Regions from separate parts of the Dorea sp. genome, predicted to be linked through region 2. Evidence: a T-box and tRNA genes for the amino acid it is inferred to sense, from the RefSeq annotation. Region 2 holds a T-box; the other regions hold tRNA genes.

The links. The T-box of region 2 lies ahead of leuS (leucine--tRNA ligase). A T-box ahead of a tRNA ligase gene usually reads a tRNA of that ligase, here a tRNA-Leu.
Region 1: it has a tRNA-Leu gene. The T-box ahead of leuS (leucine--tRNA ligase) is inferred to sense a tRNA for this amino acid. The anticodon was not compared.
Region 3: it has a tRNA-Leu gene. The T-box ahead of leuS (leucine--tRNA ligase) is inferred to sense a tRNA for this amino acid. The anticodon was not compared.

What each region holds. Positions count from the first base shown of each region.
Region 1 covers NZ_CDRRQK010000002.1:135,697-139,987, forward strand. The annotation lists gene dnaG (DNA primase) at 1-1,230, opposite strand, end outside; tRNA gene ACWJAF_RS01635 (tRNA-Leu) at 1,356-1,440, opposite strand; tRNA gene ACWJAF_RS01640 (tRNA-Leu) at 1,486-1,570, opposite strand; gene ACWJAF_RS01645 (DUF5662 family protein) at 1,715-2,260, opposite strand; gene ACWJAF_RS01650 (alpha-amylase family glycosyl hydrolase) at 2,220-3,977, opposite strand; gene ACWJAF_RS01655 (substrate-binding domain-containing protein) at 4,008-4,291, opposite strand, start outside.
Region 2 covers NZ_CDRRQK010000011.1:79,190-83,480, forward strand. The annotation lists gene leuS (leucine--tRNA ligase) at 1-2,082, opposite strand, end outside; T-box leader at 2,146-2,427, opposite strand; gene ACWJAF_RS06955 (hypothetical protein) at 2,736-3,158, shown strand; gene ACWJAF_RS06960 (CapA family protein) at 3,445-4,291, shown strand, end outside.
Region 3 covers NZ_CDRRQK010000025.1:35,656-39,946, forward strand. The annotation lists gene ACWJAF_RS11275 (putative ABC transporter permease) at 1-767, shown strand, start outside; gene ACWJAF_RS11280 (putative signal transducing protein) at 1,190-1,426, shown strand; tRNA gene ACWJAF_RS11285 (tRNA-Leu) at 1,468-1,550, opposite strand; gene ACWJAF_RS11290 (DUF4317 domain-containing protein) at 1,645-2,763, opposite strand; gene sdaAB (L-serine ammonia-lyase, iron-sulfur-dependent subunit beta) at 2,957-3,628, shown strand; gene sdaAA (L-serine ammonia-lyase, iron-sulfur-dependent, subunit alpha) at 3,647-4,291, shown strand, end outside.

The sequences.
Region 1 (4,291 bases), on a different contig from region 2:
TTTTGCAACCGCTTCTATGTAATTATTACGTTCAATCTCTTCTTCGAACTCTGTCAGTCTTCTGGCGGTCTCTTTCATGAATTCCGTCTTACCTTCCGGTGAATTCATATCATAATTTTTCTCCAGAACTTCCAGACTGTACATGAATACATTTCTGGCACTTGCAATCCTCTGTTCAAACGCCTCAGCACCAAGATTCTTTATAAATTCATCTGGATCTTTATAAGGTTCCATACGGATAATCTTCGCTGTAATACCGGCTTCCTTCAAAATCGGCATTGCACGAAGTGCTGCTTTTGTACCTGCCCCGTCGCTGTCATACGTCAGATATACTTCCTGTACATAACGCCTGATCAGTGAAGCGTGTCCCGGCGTAAGCGCTGTCCCAAGAGACGCTACTGCATTTGTAAAACCTGCCTGGTGAAGCGATATCACATCCATATAGCCCTCACACAGTAAAAAGTATGGTTTCTTGGTACGTCTTGCCCGGTTCAGTCCATAAAGATTACGACTTTTATCAAAAATCATTGTCTCCGGTGAATTCAGATATTTTGGTTTGGCATCTCCCATTACACGACCGCCAAATCCAATCACCCGGCTGTTCACGTCCATGATCGGGAACATCACCCTGTTCCAGAACTTATCATACACGCCATGCTTTTCATCAACGGAAATAAGTCCTGCCTTTGCGATCATATCATCTTTGTAGCCTTTTGACTTCAGATAACGGTACAGATCATCACTGTATTTGTTCGAATACCCCAGACCAAATGCACGGATCGTCTCATCACTGAGCTTTCTTTTTTTGAAATACTCCATTCCGATCGCTCCCTGACTGCTCATCAGCTGCACATAATAATATTGTGCGGCAAGCTTATTAATCTCAAGCAGTACAGCCCTTGTGTCTGCCCGTTCTTTTTCCTCTCTGGAATATTCTTCCTCCGGAAGATCTACACCTGCACGGTCGGCCAGATATTTTAACGCCTCTACGAATGTGTAATTCTCATATTCCATCAGAAAGGTAAATACATTTCCTCCTGCGCCACATCCAAAACAATAATACATCTGTTTTTGTCTGCTTACCGAAAAAGAAGGGGACTTTTCATTGTGAAACGGACAAAGTCCAAAATACGAACTTCCTTTTTTCTGTAATTTTACATATGTTGATATCACGTCTACGATATCATTTCTAGATCTTACTTCTTCTATAATCTCATCAGAATAATACATATAAAATCTCCTCATATATATTATTCGACAAAACTTTTCTATTTCCTTTATTTTTTCAAATCTTTTTTCCAGCTTATTTTTTACAAATGGGTAGAAAAAAACCTCAGCTATTTACTGAGGTTTACTGCGGAAGATGGGACTTGAACCCACACAAGCGCAATGCTTACAAGATCCTTAGTCTTGCTCGTCTGCCAGTTCCGACACTTCCGCGTTTACAATATGTATTTTTATTACACCTTTCATTTGAAAGGTTACTGCGGAAGATGGGACTTGAACCCACACAAGCGCAATGCTTACAAGATCCTTAGTCTTGCTCGTCTGCCAGTTCCGACACTTCCGCATTTCGTCTGCTGTTTTATCTCAGCGACAAGATATATAATACAGGATGATCCCTGATCTGTCAACAGGTTTTTTGAAATTTTTTAAAATATTTCAATTTTTTAAAAAACTTACGCAAAACCCGTCTCCAGACCACCTTTGTACTCTAATATGTTTTCTCTCTTAAGACAACCTTCCTGATATATTCAAACGTCTTCTGTTCCCCATCCTCTGCCAGCATCTTTAATAAATAATGTAACAGTCTTGCAGTATCCGGATGAATCATCTTCCCAAGCCTTGCTGCACCTTTTTCGTAATACTCTAATGGATGGCAGTCCTGATACGCATCCCCCTGATAAGTCTTTGATGCCGCAATACGATCCATGAACATCTCTACAACATATCTGACCGGCATCTTAAGCCCGATGATTCCCTCTTTTGGATCTGTACTGTAATCAATCCAGTATTCATAATGATGTTTGTTGCGTCCTTTATGATGCAGCCATGCCTTTGAATAGCCTGTCTTTTCTCTTTCTGCATTGTTCGGACTTCTGTTTCCCTGGTAATATCTGCATCCCACCAGGAACTCCGTCGGCGAATACTTCGACATATCATGAAGCAGTCCCTGCCTGTATAATCCTACAGCAAAGCATTCTTTCATTACAAGATATTTATGATGATTTATGGTCTTTAGATGTTGTATTGCTTTCATTTTTCTTCACCTTGGCCTCCACAATACGATCCGCAGTCAGAACTGCTACCGTCCTCTCTTTTAACTCCACTTTTCTTTGATTTTTTAACAGTTTTGGCTCATTCATAATTCCGTCCTGTGTCGTCGCCTTCACATACCAGCCATATCCTTTCGGAAGAGCCGGTAAAGCAAATGTGTGTGTTAACCAGTGCATATTATATGCCACATAGCAGTCTGCACTTTTCGTCTGCGCACCGCTGTAATACACACCCAATTGTCTACTGGAGACTTCCTCCGGAACCTGCCACGCTTCTTCCCCATGATAAGACACATCCGGAACACCGCAGCACGACAGATCAATTCCCTGTACTTCCTGTTCCGGTGTCAGAATTGGATGATTTTTCCTGAACGCTATCAGCTTCTTTACAAATTCATACAAATCTTTTTTCTTTTCCAGTCCCCTCCAGTCGGTCCATCCGGTCGGATTGTCCTGACAATAGACGTTATTATTTCCCTTTTGTGTATTTCCAAACTCATCTCCAGCCAGAATACAAGGTGTCCCCTGCGCCAGAAGCACCAGAAAGAATGCATTTCGTATCTGATGTTTTCTAAGTTCTGTAACTGCCCTTTTCCGACTTGGTCCTTCCGCACCACAATTCCAGCTGAAGTTATAATCCGGACCATCCTGATTATTTTCGCCATTCTCTTCATTGTGCTTTGCGTCATAAGACACCAGATCGTTCAGTGTAAATCCCGTCTGATCTGCAATATAATTAAAAATACCTTCTTTTTCAGAATGATGTTTCAGCCAGTAAATGACATCATGTACCATTCCTTCATCACCTTTTAAGAACCGGCGCATAACCGTCTGGAATCCAAGTTGGTGTTCCATAATCTTCGTACATTTTAACACCGGATCCGCCTGTACACTTTCCATCGGCGCAATCAGTGGATTCAATATAAATCCATCTATATGATACTCCATCACATAATGGCGGAGACATTCTAACATCATCATCTTATCTGTCCCCTGTACAAAAGGCATCTCCAGTACAATTTCTATCCCCGCCTTATGATATGCTTTTACCATATCTTTCAGGCTCTTTGCACCATCTCCATCTGCTGCATAGGCACTCTTAGGAGCGAAGAAATAGCCATCCCCGTATCCCCAGTAATTTCCATAACGGTTGCACTCGTCGAATTCATATACCGGCATACAATGGACCTGATTGATTCCAAGATCTTTCAGATACGGAAGTTTTTCCTGCATCCCCTGAAATGTTCCCTTAGCTTTTACTTTTGAAGATGAATGTCTGGTATATCCACGTACATGCAGGCTGTATGCTACCACTTCGTGATAAGTCAGCTGCAATGGCCGGTCTCCCTCCCAGTCATAAGACTGATCTACGAACCTTCCTCTGACTTCATGTTCCTGGACGTCTTTTTTTACGCCCCAGCGCTCACGTCCCGCCAGCGCCTGCGCATAAGGATCCACCACAATTTCATCACCGATCATATAATTATATTCATATTTTTCCGGATCAATATCCTCAAGAGCCAGACATCTGACTTCACCTACGGTTTGTCTCATTTCAAACTGCTGGCACGGATGCTTTCTTCCTCTTCGATATATCAACAGCCTGCATGCCTTTCCAGCCGGAGCTGCAATTGAAAAATTTATCTTATCGTTATATATCTTTACCCCAAGCGGCAATGGATACCCCTGCACTTCTTTCATGTCTATTCCTTCCCGATGTCTGCCGGATGCTTACTGCCATCCGTCTGCCCCATACATCTCCACATTCTCTTTATTAATCATAAACACATCCATATATGTTTCTTTTTCAAATTCTTTATCTTCCAGAACAGCCAGCGCTGTTGTTACTGCTGTTTTTCCTATGTTGATTGGAGATTGTGCTACCGTTCCCGCAATCTGATTGTCTGCTTTTTTCAGTTCTTTTTTTATATCCGGCGAACCATCTACGCTGTATACGATTGTCTGATCGTTTCCCACAAGATTCAGTGCCGTCTTCGCTGCCACTGCAATCTGGT
Region 2 (4,291 bases):
GATCTCGATCAGTTTGTTATTGTGCTCCATGAATGCTGAGATTACAGTATTCAGGCTGAAGCTTTCCAGACGTGTTGTTACGTCGTATACCAGCTTATGGCGCTCTTTGATCATCTCTTTTGTTGCTGTGATGTCTGCATCTTTGCTGTCCATAACAAGGTTCCATACACGTTTCAGGAAACGGTTAACACCATCGATTCCTCTGTCATCCCACTCAGCATCTAACTCCGGTGGTCCAACGAAAAGTTCGTACATTCTTAAGGAGTCGCATCCATAGTCTCTTACCAGATCATCCGGTGATACGACATTTCCTTTTGATTTACTCATCTTGATACCATTCTTACCAGTGATCATTCCCTGGTTAAACAGTTTGTGGAATGGCTCATCAAAATCTACAACTCCGATATCATATAAGAACTTGGTGTAGAAACGAGAGTACAGAAGATGAAGTACTGCATGTTCTACTCCTCCGATATACATATCTACCGGAAGCATCTCATCTGCTTTTTCTCTTGATACGAGTTCTTTATCATTGTGGTTATCTACATAACGCAGGAAGTACCATGAAGATCCTGCCCACTGTGGCATTGTGTTTGTCTCTCTCTTTGCATCAGCTCCGCACTGAGGGCACTTACAGTTTACCCACTCATCGATTGCAGCAAGTGGAGATTCACCTGTTCCTGTAGGCTCATAAGATTCTACTTCTGGCAGGCGCAGTGGAAGTTCCTCTTCCGGTACCGGTACATTTCCACATTTTGGACAATGTACGATCGGGATTGGTTCTCCCCAGTATCTCTGACGTGAGAATACCCAGTCACGCAGTTTGAAGTTCACTGTCGCACGTCCGATTCCACGCTCTTCGATCATATGCGGAGCTTCTTTCTTTAATACAGAAGATTCCTGTCCGTTCCATTCTCCGGAATTGATCATAGTTCCGACAGCATCTGTGTAAGCCTCTGTCATGTTCTCGATCTCTTTACCGTCTTTTGCGATTACCTGGATGACCGGGATATTGAACTTTGTGGCAAATTCAAAGTCACGGTCATCGTGAGCAGGTACACACATGATTGCTCCTGTACCATAATCAGCAAGTACATAATCAGACAGCCAGATCGGAACTTTTGCTCCGTTGATCGGGTTGATCGCATAGCTTCCTGTGAATACACCAGTCTTTTCTTTATCCTGCATACGGTCTACGTTAGACTTCATAGAAGCATCGTAAATGTACTGTTCTACTGCTTCTCTTGTCTCATCGTTTGCAAGACTCTTAGCCAGTTCATGCTCCGGAGCCAGAACCATGAATGTTGCTCCGTATAATGTATCTGGTCTTGTTGTATATACAGTGATCTTTTCCTCTCTTCCGTCTACAGGGAAATCAACCTCTGCTCCGTAAGATTTTCCGATCCAGTCAGCCTGCATCTTTTTAACCTTCTCTGGCCAGTCCAGTTTATCCAGATCATTTAACAGTCTGTCTGCATATTTTGTGATTTTTAACATCCACTGACGTAAATTCTTCTTTGTAACTTCAGCGCCGCAACGTTCACATTTTCCACCAACTACTTCTTCATTTGCAAGACCTGTCTTACAAGAAGGGCACCAGTTGATTGGGAATTCTTTCTCATAAGCAAGACCTTCTTTGAACATCTTAACGAAGATCCACTGTGTCCATTTGTAGAAATTCGGATCTGTTGTGTTCACTTCTCTGTCCCAGTCGTAAAGAGCTGCAATCTCATTGATCTGACGCTTGATATTCTTGATGTTGGCAGCTGTTGAAATCTCCGGATGAACTCCCATCTTGATAGCGTAGTTCTCAGCCGGAAGTCCGAATGCATCCCATCCCATTGGATGAATGATGTAGTAACCCTGCTGTAATTTATAACGGCTCCATACGTCGGAGATCACATAACCTCTCCAGTGACCTACGTGAAGTCCGTTTCCTGATGGATATGGGAACATATCCAGACAGTAATATTTTTCTTTCTTATTTCCATTTTCATCATACTGGACGTTTACCGGGTTTTCTTCCCATTTTTCACGCCACTTTTTTTCAATTGCCTTATGATTATAAGGGATCTTTGACATTTTTTCGTCCTCCTGTTTTTTATATGGTAACTAAATAAAAAAAGCCTCTCATCTCATTTTAACCTAAGAGACGAAAAGGCTTGTATTCCGTGGTACCACTCTTTTTCACCTGACATGATCTGCCAGATGCACTCATTGATCTTCTGTAACGGGAAGTTCCCGCTTCTGCCTATGCAATCTTTGATTCACAGTGACTCTTGTTCTGTATAGCACTGTCACTCTCTCCTGATCTGTTCAGCAAAAGAACTCTGAGGCGAGTTCGGAGTCTTTTGTCAGCTGCCTCGCACCATCCGGCAGTTCTCTTGATAACGCTGGACCCTTAATACTCCTCTTCTGCGTCTTTCCAATATTCTTCATTATTATAAGAAGAATGTTAAAATAAGTCAAGACCTGTCTCCAAGAAAGTGCATAAAATCCCCCTCAAAGTTAGCGTTCACGGCTTCCATGGAAACGGCAGCTTTTTGTCCTGCAAGAAAAATTTCTTCAAATTGAATTTTTCATATTGTACAATAATGATTGTATATTTTGCTAAAAAAATTGTCAGAAAATTCATTTTTTTAGTTGTTCTTACCAGTTTCTTAGTGTATAATAGAGTTAAGCAATTACTACTGATGTAGATCAGTAAATATGATACATAAAGGAGAGTGTTTACCATGGTTTATTTATTAGCAGGTCCTAAAGGAACAGGAAAAACACAACAGATGATCGAGCAGGCCAACGAAGCTGCAAAAAAGAGTAATGGAAATGTCGTATTTATCAAAAAAACACACCGTGATACAGCAAGTGTTAATTTTGATATCCGCACAATTTGTATGGATGATTTCCCGGCAATCACAAATATTGATGAATATATCGGATTTTTATATGGCATGTACAGTTCAAACCACGATATCGAGAGTGTATTTATTGATGGAATCTTAAAACATGCCGATATTTCACTGGATAATATCCCGGCTTTTATTGAACGTTTAAAACAGCTTTCAAAAGAATGCGACATTGAATTCTATGTAAGTATCAGCGCAAGCAAAGAAGAACTTGCTGATGTTAATACAGAAGGATGCAAGTATCTCAATTAATCCTTCACTTCTATAGTCATGAATTATGAAATTCCCAGCAGTCCATACGAATGGACTGCTGTTTTATTTTTACCGAAAAAAGTAAAATATTCCACAAAGTGAATCATATAGATTGCAAAAGCGGTTTTTCAGGCACACTCTGGAAGCACAGGATGCAATATCTTTAAATATGTGTTATAATGATGTTGTTCGTCTGACATTCTACGACAGACAGCAGCCGTGAGTAACAACAAAACCCTTGATACTCACTACATTTTATTACCATAAAAACAAAGGAAAAAGTTATATGAGTGGAATCAAAGATACGAAAAGGAAACGAGAACAACGCTTAAGAAGGCGCAAGATCCAGCGTCTGATATTGATCGTCGTTATGGTAGTGGCAATCATCGCCCTGGCTCTTCTTATCCGTTCAGCAGTAAGATCTGCAGCAAACAAATTTTCCAATAAAGCTGCAAAGTCTTCTGTTACTACTTCCGCAGACAAAACTACCGGATCAAAAAAGGCAAAAAAGAAGCAGACAACCACTTCTTCCAGCTCTTACAATGCACAGCTTGATACTGTAACGCTAAAAAAGAAGGGGAAAAATCAAAAGAAATCAGACAGTGTTTCTCTTACCATCAGTTCTGCCGGTGACTGTACCCTCGGTACAGATGAAAATTTCAGTTACACCTCCAGTCTGAATGCTTACTATGATCTGTATGGTGCAGATTACTTTTTCAAACATGTAAAATCCATATTTGAAAAAGATGATCTTTCCATCGTGAACATGGAAGGTACATTGACGGAAGAAACTACACGCGAGCTGAAAACTTATGCATTCAAAGGCCCTGTCGAATACGCATCTATTCTGTCAGGAAGCTCTATAGAAGCCGCTAACCTTGCGAATAACCACAGTTCTGATTACGGAGTAAAAAGCTACTCTGATACCATCAAGGCTTTGGAAGATGCAGGCGTCTCTACCTTTGGATATAACCGTATTAAGATTTTTAAGATCAAAGGCGTGAAAGTCGGCGTAACCGGTATCTACGAACTGGAAGATCATCAGGACCGTGCCACCCAGGTAAAGGAAAATATCAAGGCTCTGAAAAAAGCAGGTGCCCAGATTATCATCATCAATTTCCACTGGGGTGCTG
Region 3 (4,291 bases), on a different contig from region 2:
AGGGAATTACAGGATACCTTCTGGAGAAAATATTCCATAATAAGTGGTGGGATTATTCGAACCAGCCACTTAATATTGGCGGATATGTATGTCTGATATTTTCATTGATCTGGGGAGTGTTCTGCGTACTGATCGTGAAAGTGATTCATCCGCTGATCCATAAAGCGCTGACACTGATACCACTGGTTGTTGGAATTATAATTATGGCAGCACTGGCAATTGCACTTTTTGCCGATCTGTATGTAACTGCTTCCGGAATCCTTAAGATGAACCGCAGACTGGAAGCGATGGAGAAGATTGCTTCTGAACTTAAGGATCTCTCTAATAAGGTCGGAGAAAATATTTACGAAAATGTAATGGAAGGCAAAGAGTTCCAGGAAGAGAAGAAAGAGCAGTTAAGCAATGCAAAAGAAGAATTCAAAGAACGTCTGGAAGAACCAAAGGCGATCGTAGATGGATTCAAAGAACGCCTGGAGGAACCAAAGGCAATCGTAGATGGATTCAAAGAACGCCTGGAAGAGCCAAAGACAATTGTGGATGGTTTGAAAGAACGTTTGGAAGAGCCAAAAGCCCGTGTTGGAGAAATGGCTCCGAAGATCAATATAGAAGAGATGAAGGTCCGTATGGAAGAACTGAAAGCCAGATACGAAGAGATGGCAGAGAACCGTACAAAAGTCGGAGAACGTCTGGTGAAGGCATTCCCTCGGATGCAGTCAGGGCAGCATAAGGAGATTTTGGAGGAGTTGAAGGAGAGGATAAGAAAATAAGTGTTAATACATTAATTTGGGGTGGATTCCCGGTCCTTACGTATGCCTTGGTATAAGATCTGATCCGCGACTCCATGAGGCAAGAAGTAGTAAGAGAGCCTGTATTCCCTAAGGACAACAGAAAGCAAAACCAAACTCGCCCGTCGGCTCAAACAGTGGCTTTGCTTTCTGTTAACGGGAATCCAGACTCTCTAACTACTTCTAAGCCTCACTCCGAATGCTACCCAGCCCTTATACCAAGGCATACGCAAGTCGTGACTGGAAGGCGGTAATTAATGTATCAAACGGAGGGCGTAACCGTGGATGCTTACCCCGGTGAGCCATGAGGACGTGAATTTCTGGTTTTTTGGTACTAACACTAAAAGAATATGATATACTTGAAAAAATGGTTACAAAGTCACCCAAAACGAGGAGGGATTCTTATGAAGGAAGCAGGATACAAAAAGATTTATAATGCAGAAAATATCATCGAAGCAGAGATGCTGGTAGAAATGTTAAAGGAAAATGGAATTGCTGCATTTACTCAAGAAGCAAGTTCAAGTGTATCTGCGTATGGTGTTGCGGGATTTGGGATATATGGTGTTGATATCTGGGTGAGTGTGGATGTAGCGGAAAGTGCGCTGAAGATTATAGAAGAGATTGAAAAGTCGCAGGAATAAAAAAAGAAAGCCTTGAAGATTTCTCTTCAAGGCTTTTGTTATGCGGAAAAAGGGACTTGAACCCTCACAGGATTGCTCCCACTAGAACCTGAATCTAGCGCGTCTGCCATTCCGCCATTTCCGCTTGACAAGTAGTATAATATCACAGGTCTACGGAAAATGCAAATGTTTTTTTGAAAAAAATTAAAAAAATTTCAATTTTTTAGAAAATATGAAAATTATCCGATTTCGATACCATTTACCTCAAGGTGATCGTCGATGGCGATGACGAGGCAGCGTCTGCCGTCGATGACTTTTGTTTCAACCAGATCAGAGCGTTCGGGATTGACTTTGACTACGACATCCGGGGTTTCTATCTGGAAGGTTTTTGCACTGGCGATGTTGGAGGCCAGTAAGGTGCCGTGTACGCCGACTGTCTCGTCGAAGTCATCATCGAAGGAGCTGAGTTTTTCTTCTTCTACACCGCTGCGGGTCAGGAGTTTTTTAACATCGGTCTTGGATAATTCGAGAGGTTCCGGTTCTTCTTTTGCCTGCTCGATCATTTCGTTTAGGTTGTCGTGGATGTTGCGGACAACTTCATAGCTGCTGTCTTCGCCGAGTGCATCACTTACGATTGTCTGGAAAGTGGTTTTTTGATCGCCGGCGGTAAGTGGCGTTGTGCTGCCAAGGACATGTTCTACAAAGTAAGGCTGTAACTCTTCCGGTTTTTTTGTATAGTACAGAACGTTATGTACGTCAGTTGCACGGTCCTGGAATGCCGGGAATAAGAATCCCTTTACAGGAGCTTCTACGATCCAGTCGCGGATACGGTCTTCGATGTTGTTGGTGGCGGCATTATAGGTAAGGCCTGCTTTGGTAAGATTGACCGGGCAGATGCTGCAAAGGAGATGCTCATATACGGTGTCAGATGCGTCTTCCATCTCGAGGCCGTCCTTGGTTTTACCCGGAACATCGTATACTGCATGAATCAGGATGATATAATAATTTTCTCCGTATTCATAGCTTTCCACGATCTTATCATAGAATTCCTCAAGGAGCATATCGTCCTGAAGCTTACTGTCTTTTAATTTCATAAGGAATTCCTGGGTTCCGCCATTTAACTCCTGATCCAGAGGAAATTCCATATTGATCAGGTTCTTTCCGATCGTTCCGGAAAGTGTATGCTTGAAGATGTCAAAATATTTAAATGCTTCTTCTTCCGGTAAGGATAAGAAGGCTTTTTTTAGTTCCATTTTCTTTTCTTTTTCGTGATCCACGTAACATCCACAGATACGTGTGATGGCACAGTTTTCAGGGGAAAACTGCTTGCGGATCTCTAATACTTCTTTTTTGTTCATGTTGATTCCTTCCTTATATTTATATGTTGGAAAATATGTTAATAATGTTAGCATAACATCCGGGAAAAAACAATCATTGACCATTGTAAAAGGAGGCGCAGGAAAGTATAATATAATTATCATAATTAAAGTCTGTCATTGATATATGGGGAAGGGCAGACAGTTATAATAAAGAAGAAAGGGAAAAGAAAATATGGGAAATATTTTTGACATCTTAGGACCTGTGATGGTAGGGCCGTCCAGTTCACATACTGCAGGAGCAGTAAGAATCGGGCTGATTGCAAGACAGCTGTTTGGCCGCCAGCCGGAGAGGGCTGAAGTGTATCTGCATGGCTCATTTGCTGCCACCGGAAAGGGGCATGGAACGGACAAGGCGTTGATCGCAGGTTTATTGGGGATGATGCCAGATGACATGCGTATTCCAGATAGTTATGATGTCGCAAAGGACATGGGGATGGACTTTGTGATGAAGAACAAGGATATCAAAGGCGCACATCCGAATACAGCGCAGATCATTATGGAAGCAGAAGGTGTGCCGCAGATGAAGATTCAGGCACATTCCATCGGTGGTGGAAGAATCTGCGTCTGTAAATTAGATGGGATTGATGTGAATTTCAGCGGGGAAAGCTGTACTTTGATTATCAGAAATGTAGATGAACCCGGAAGAATTATGGAAGTTGCAGCAGCACTTAGTAAGGCAGAGGTTAATGTGGCTACCATGCAGGTATTCCGCGACAAAAGAGGCGGAACTGCAGTTATGGTAGTAGAGACCGATCAGGTAATACCGAGAAGTGCAATTGATGAGCTGGAGAGCAAACCGGGAATCATACGTGTGAAATTTCTTGATCCGAACGGGTCAGTATAGATAGTGGAGGATAATCATATGTCATATCAGTCGATGGAAGAGGCGAAGATCAGAGGGGAAAAGGATAATATTCCGTTTTGGAAAGCCATTCAGGTAGAAGATGCGCAGGAAAGGGATATCAGTATTACGGATTCCTGGGAGAAGATGAAGTATATGTGGCAGTCCATGCTGGATGCACTGGATGCTTATGAAGCAGATAAAGTGTCAAGAAGCGGACTGGTAGGAACCGAGGGCGGACTGATGGATCAGTACCGTGAGAATAAAGAACCGCTTTGTGGGGATTTTGTTGCAAAGGTAATGTCCAATGCACTGAAGATGGGATGTAACAATGCCTGTATGAAACGTATTGTTGCAGCACCTACCGCAGGGGCATGCGGAGTATTGCCGGCAGTACTTGTTACTTATTATAAAGAATATAATGTTCCGGAAGAAAAGATGATAGAAGCCATGTATGTGGCAGCCGGACTTGGACAGATCATTGCCAACCGGGCATATCTGGCTGGTGCATCCGGCGGATGTCAGGCAGAGATCGGATCTGGATCTGGTATGGCGGCCGGTGCGGTCTGTTATATCAAAGGTGGTGATACGGATCAGATCGGACATGCATGTGCGATGGCACTTAAGAACCTGATGGGTCTTGTATGTGATCCGGTAGGCGGACTG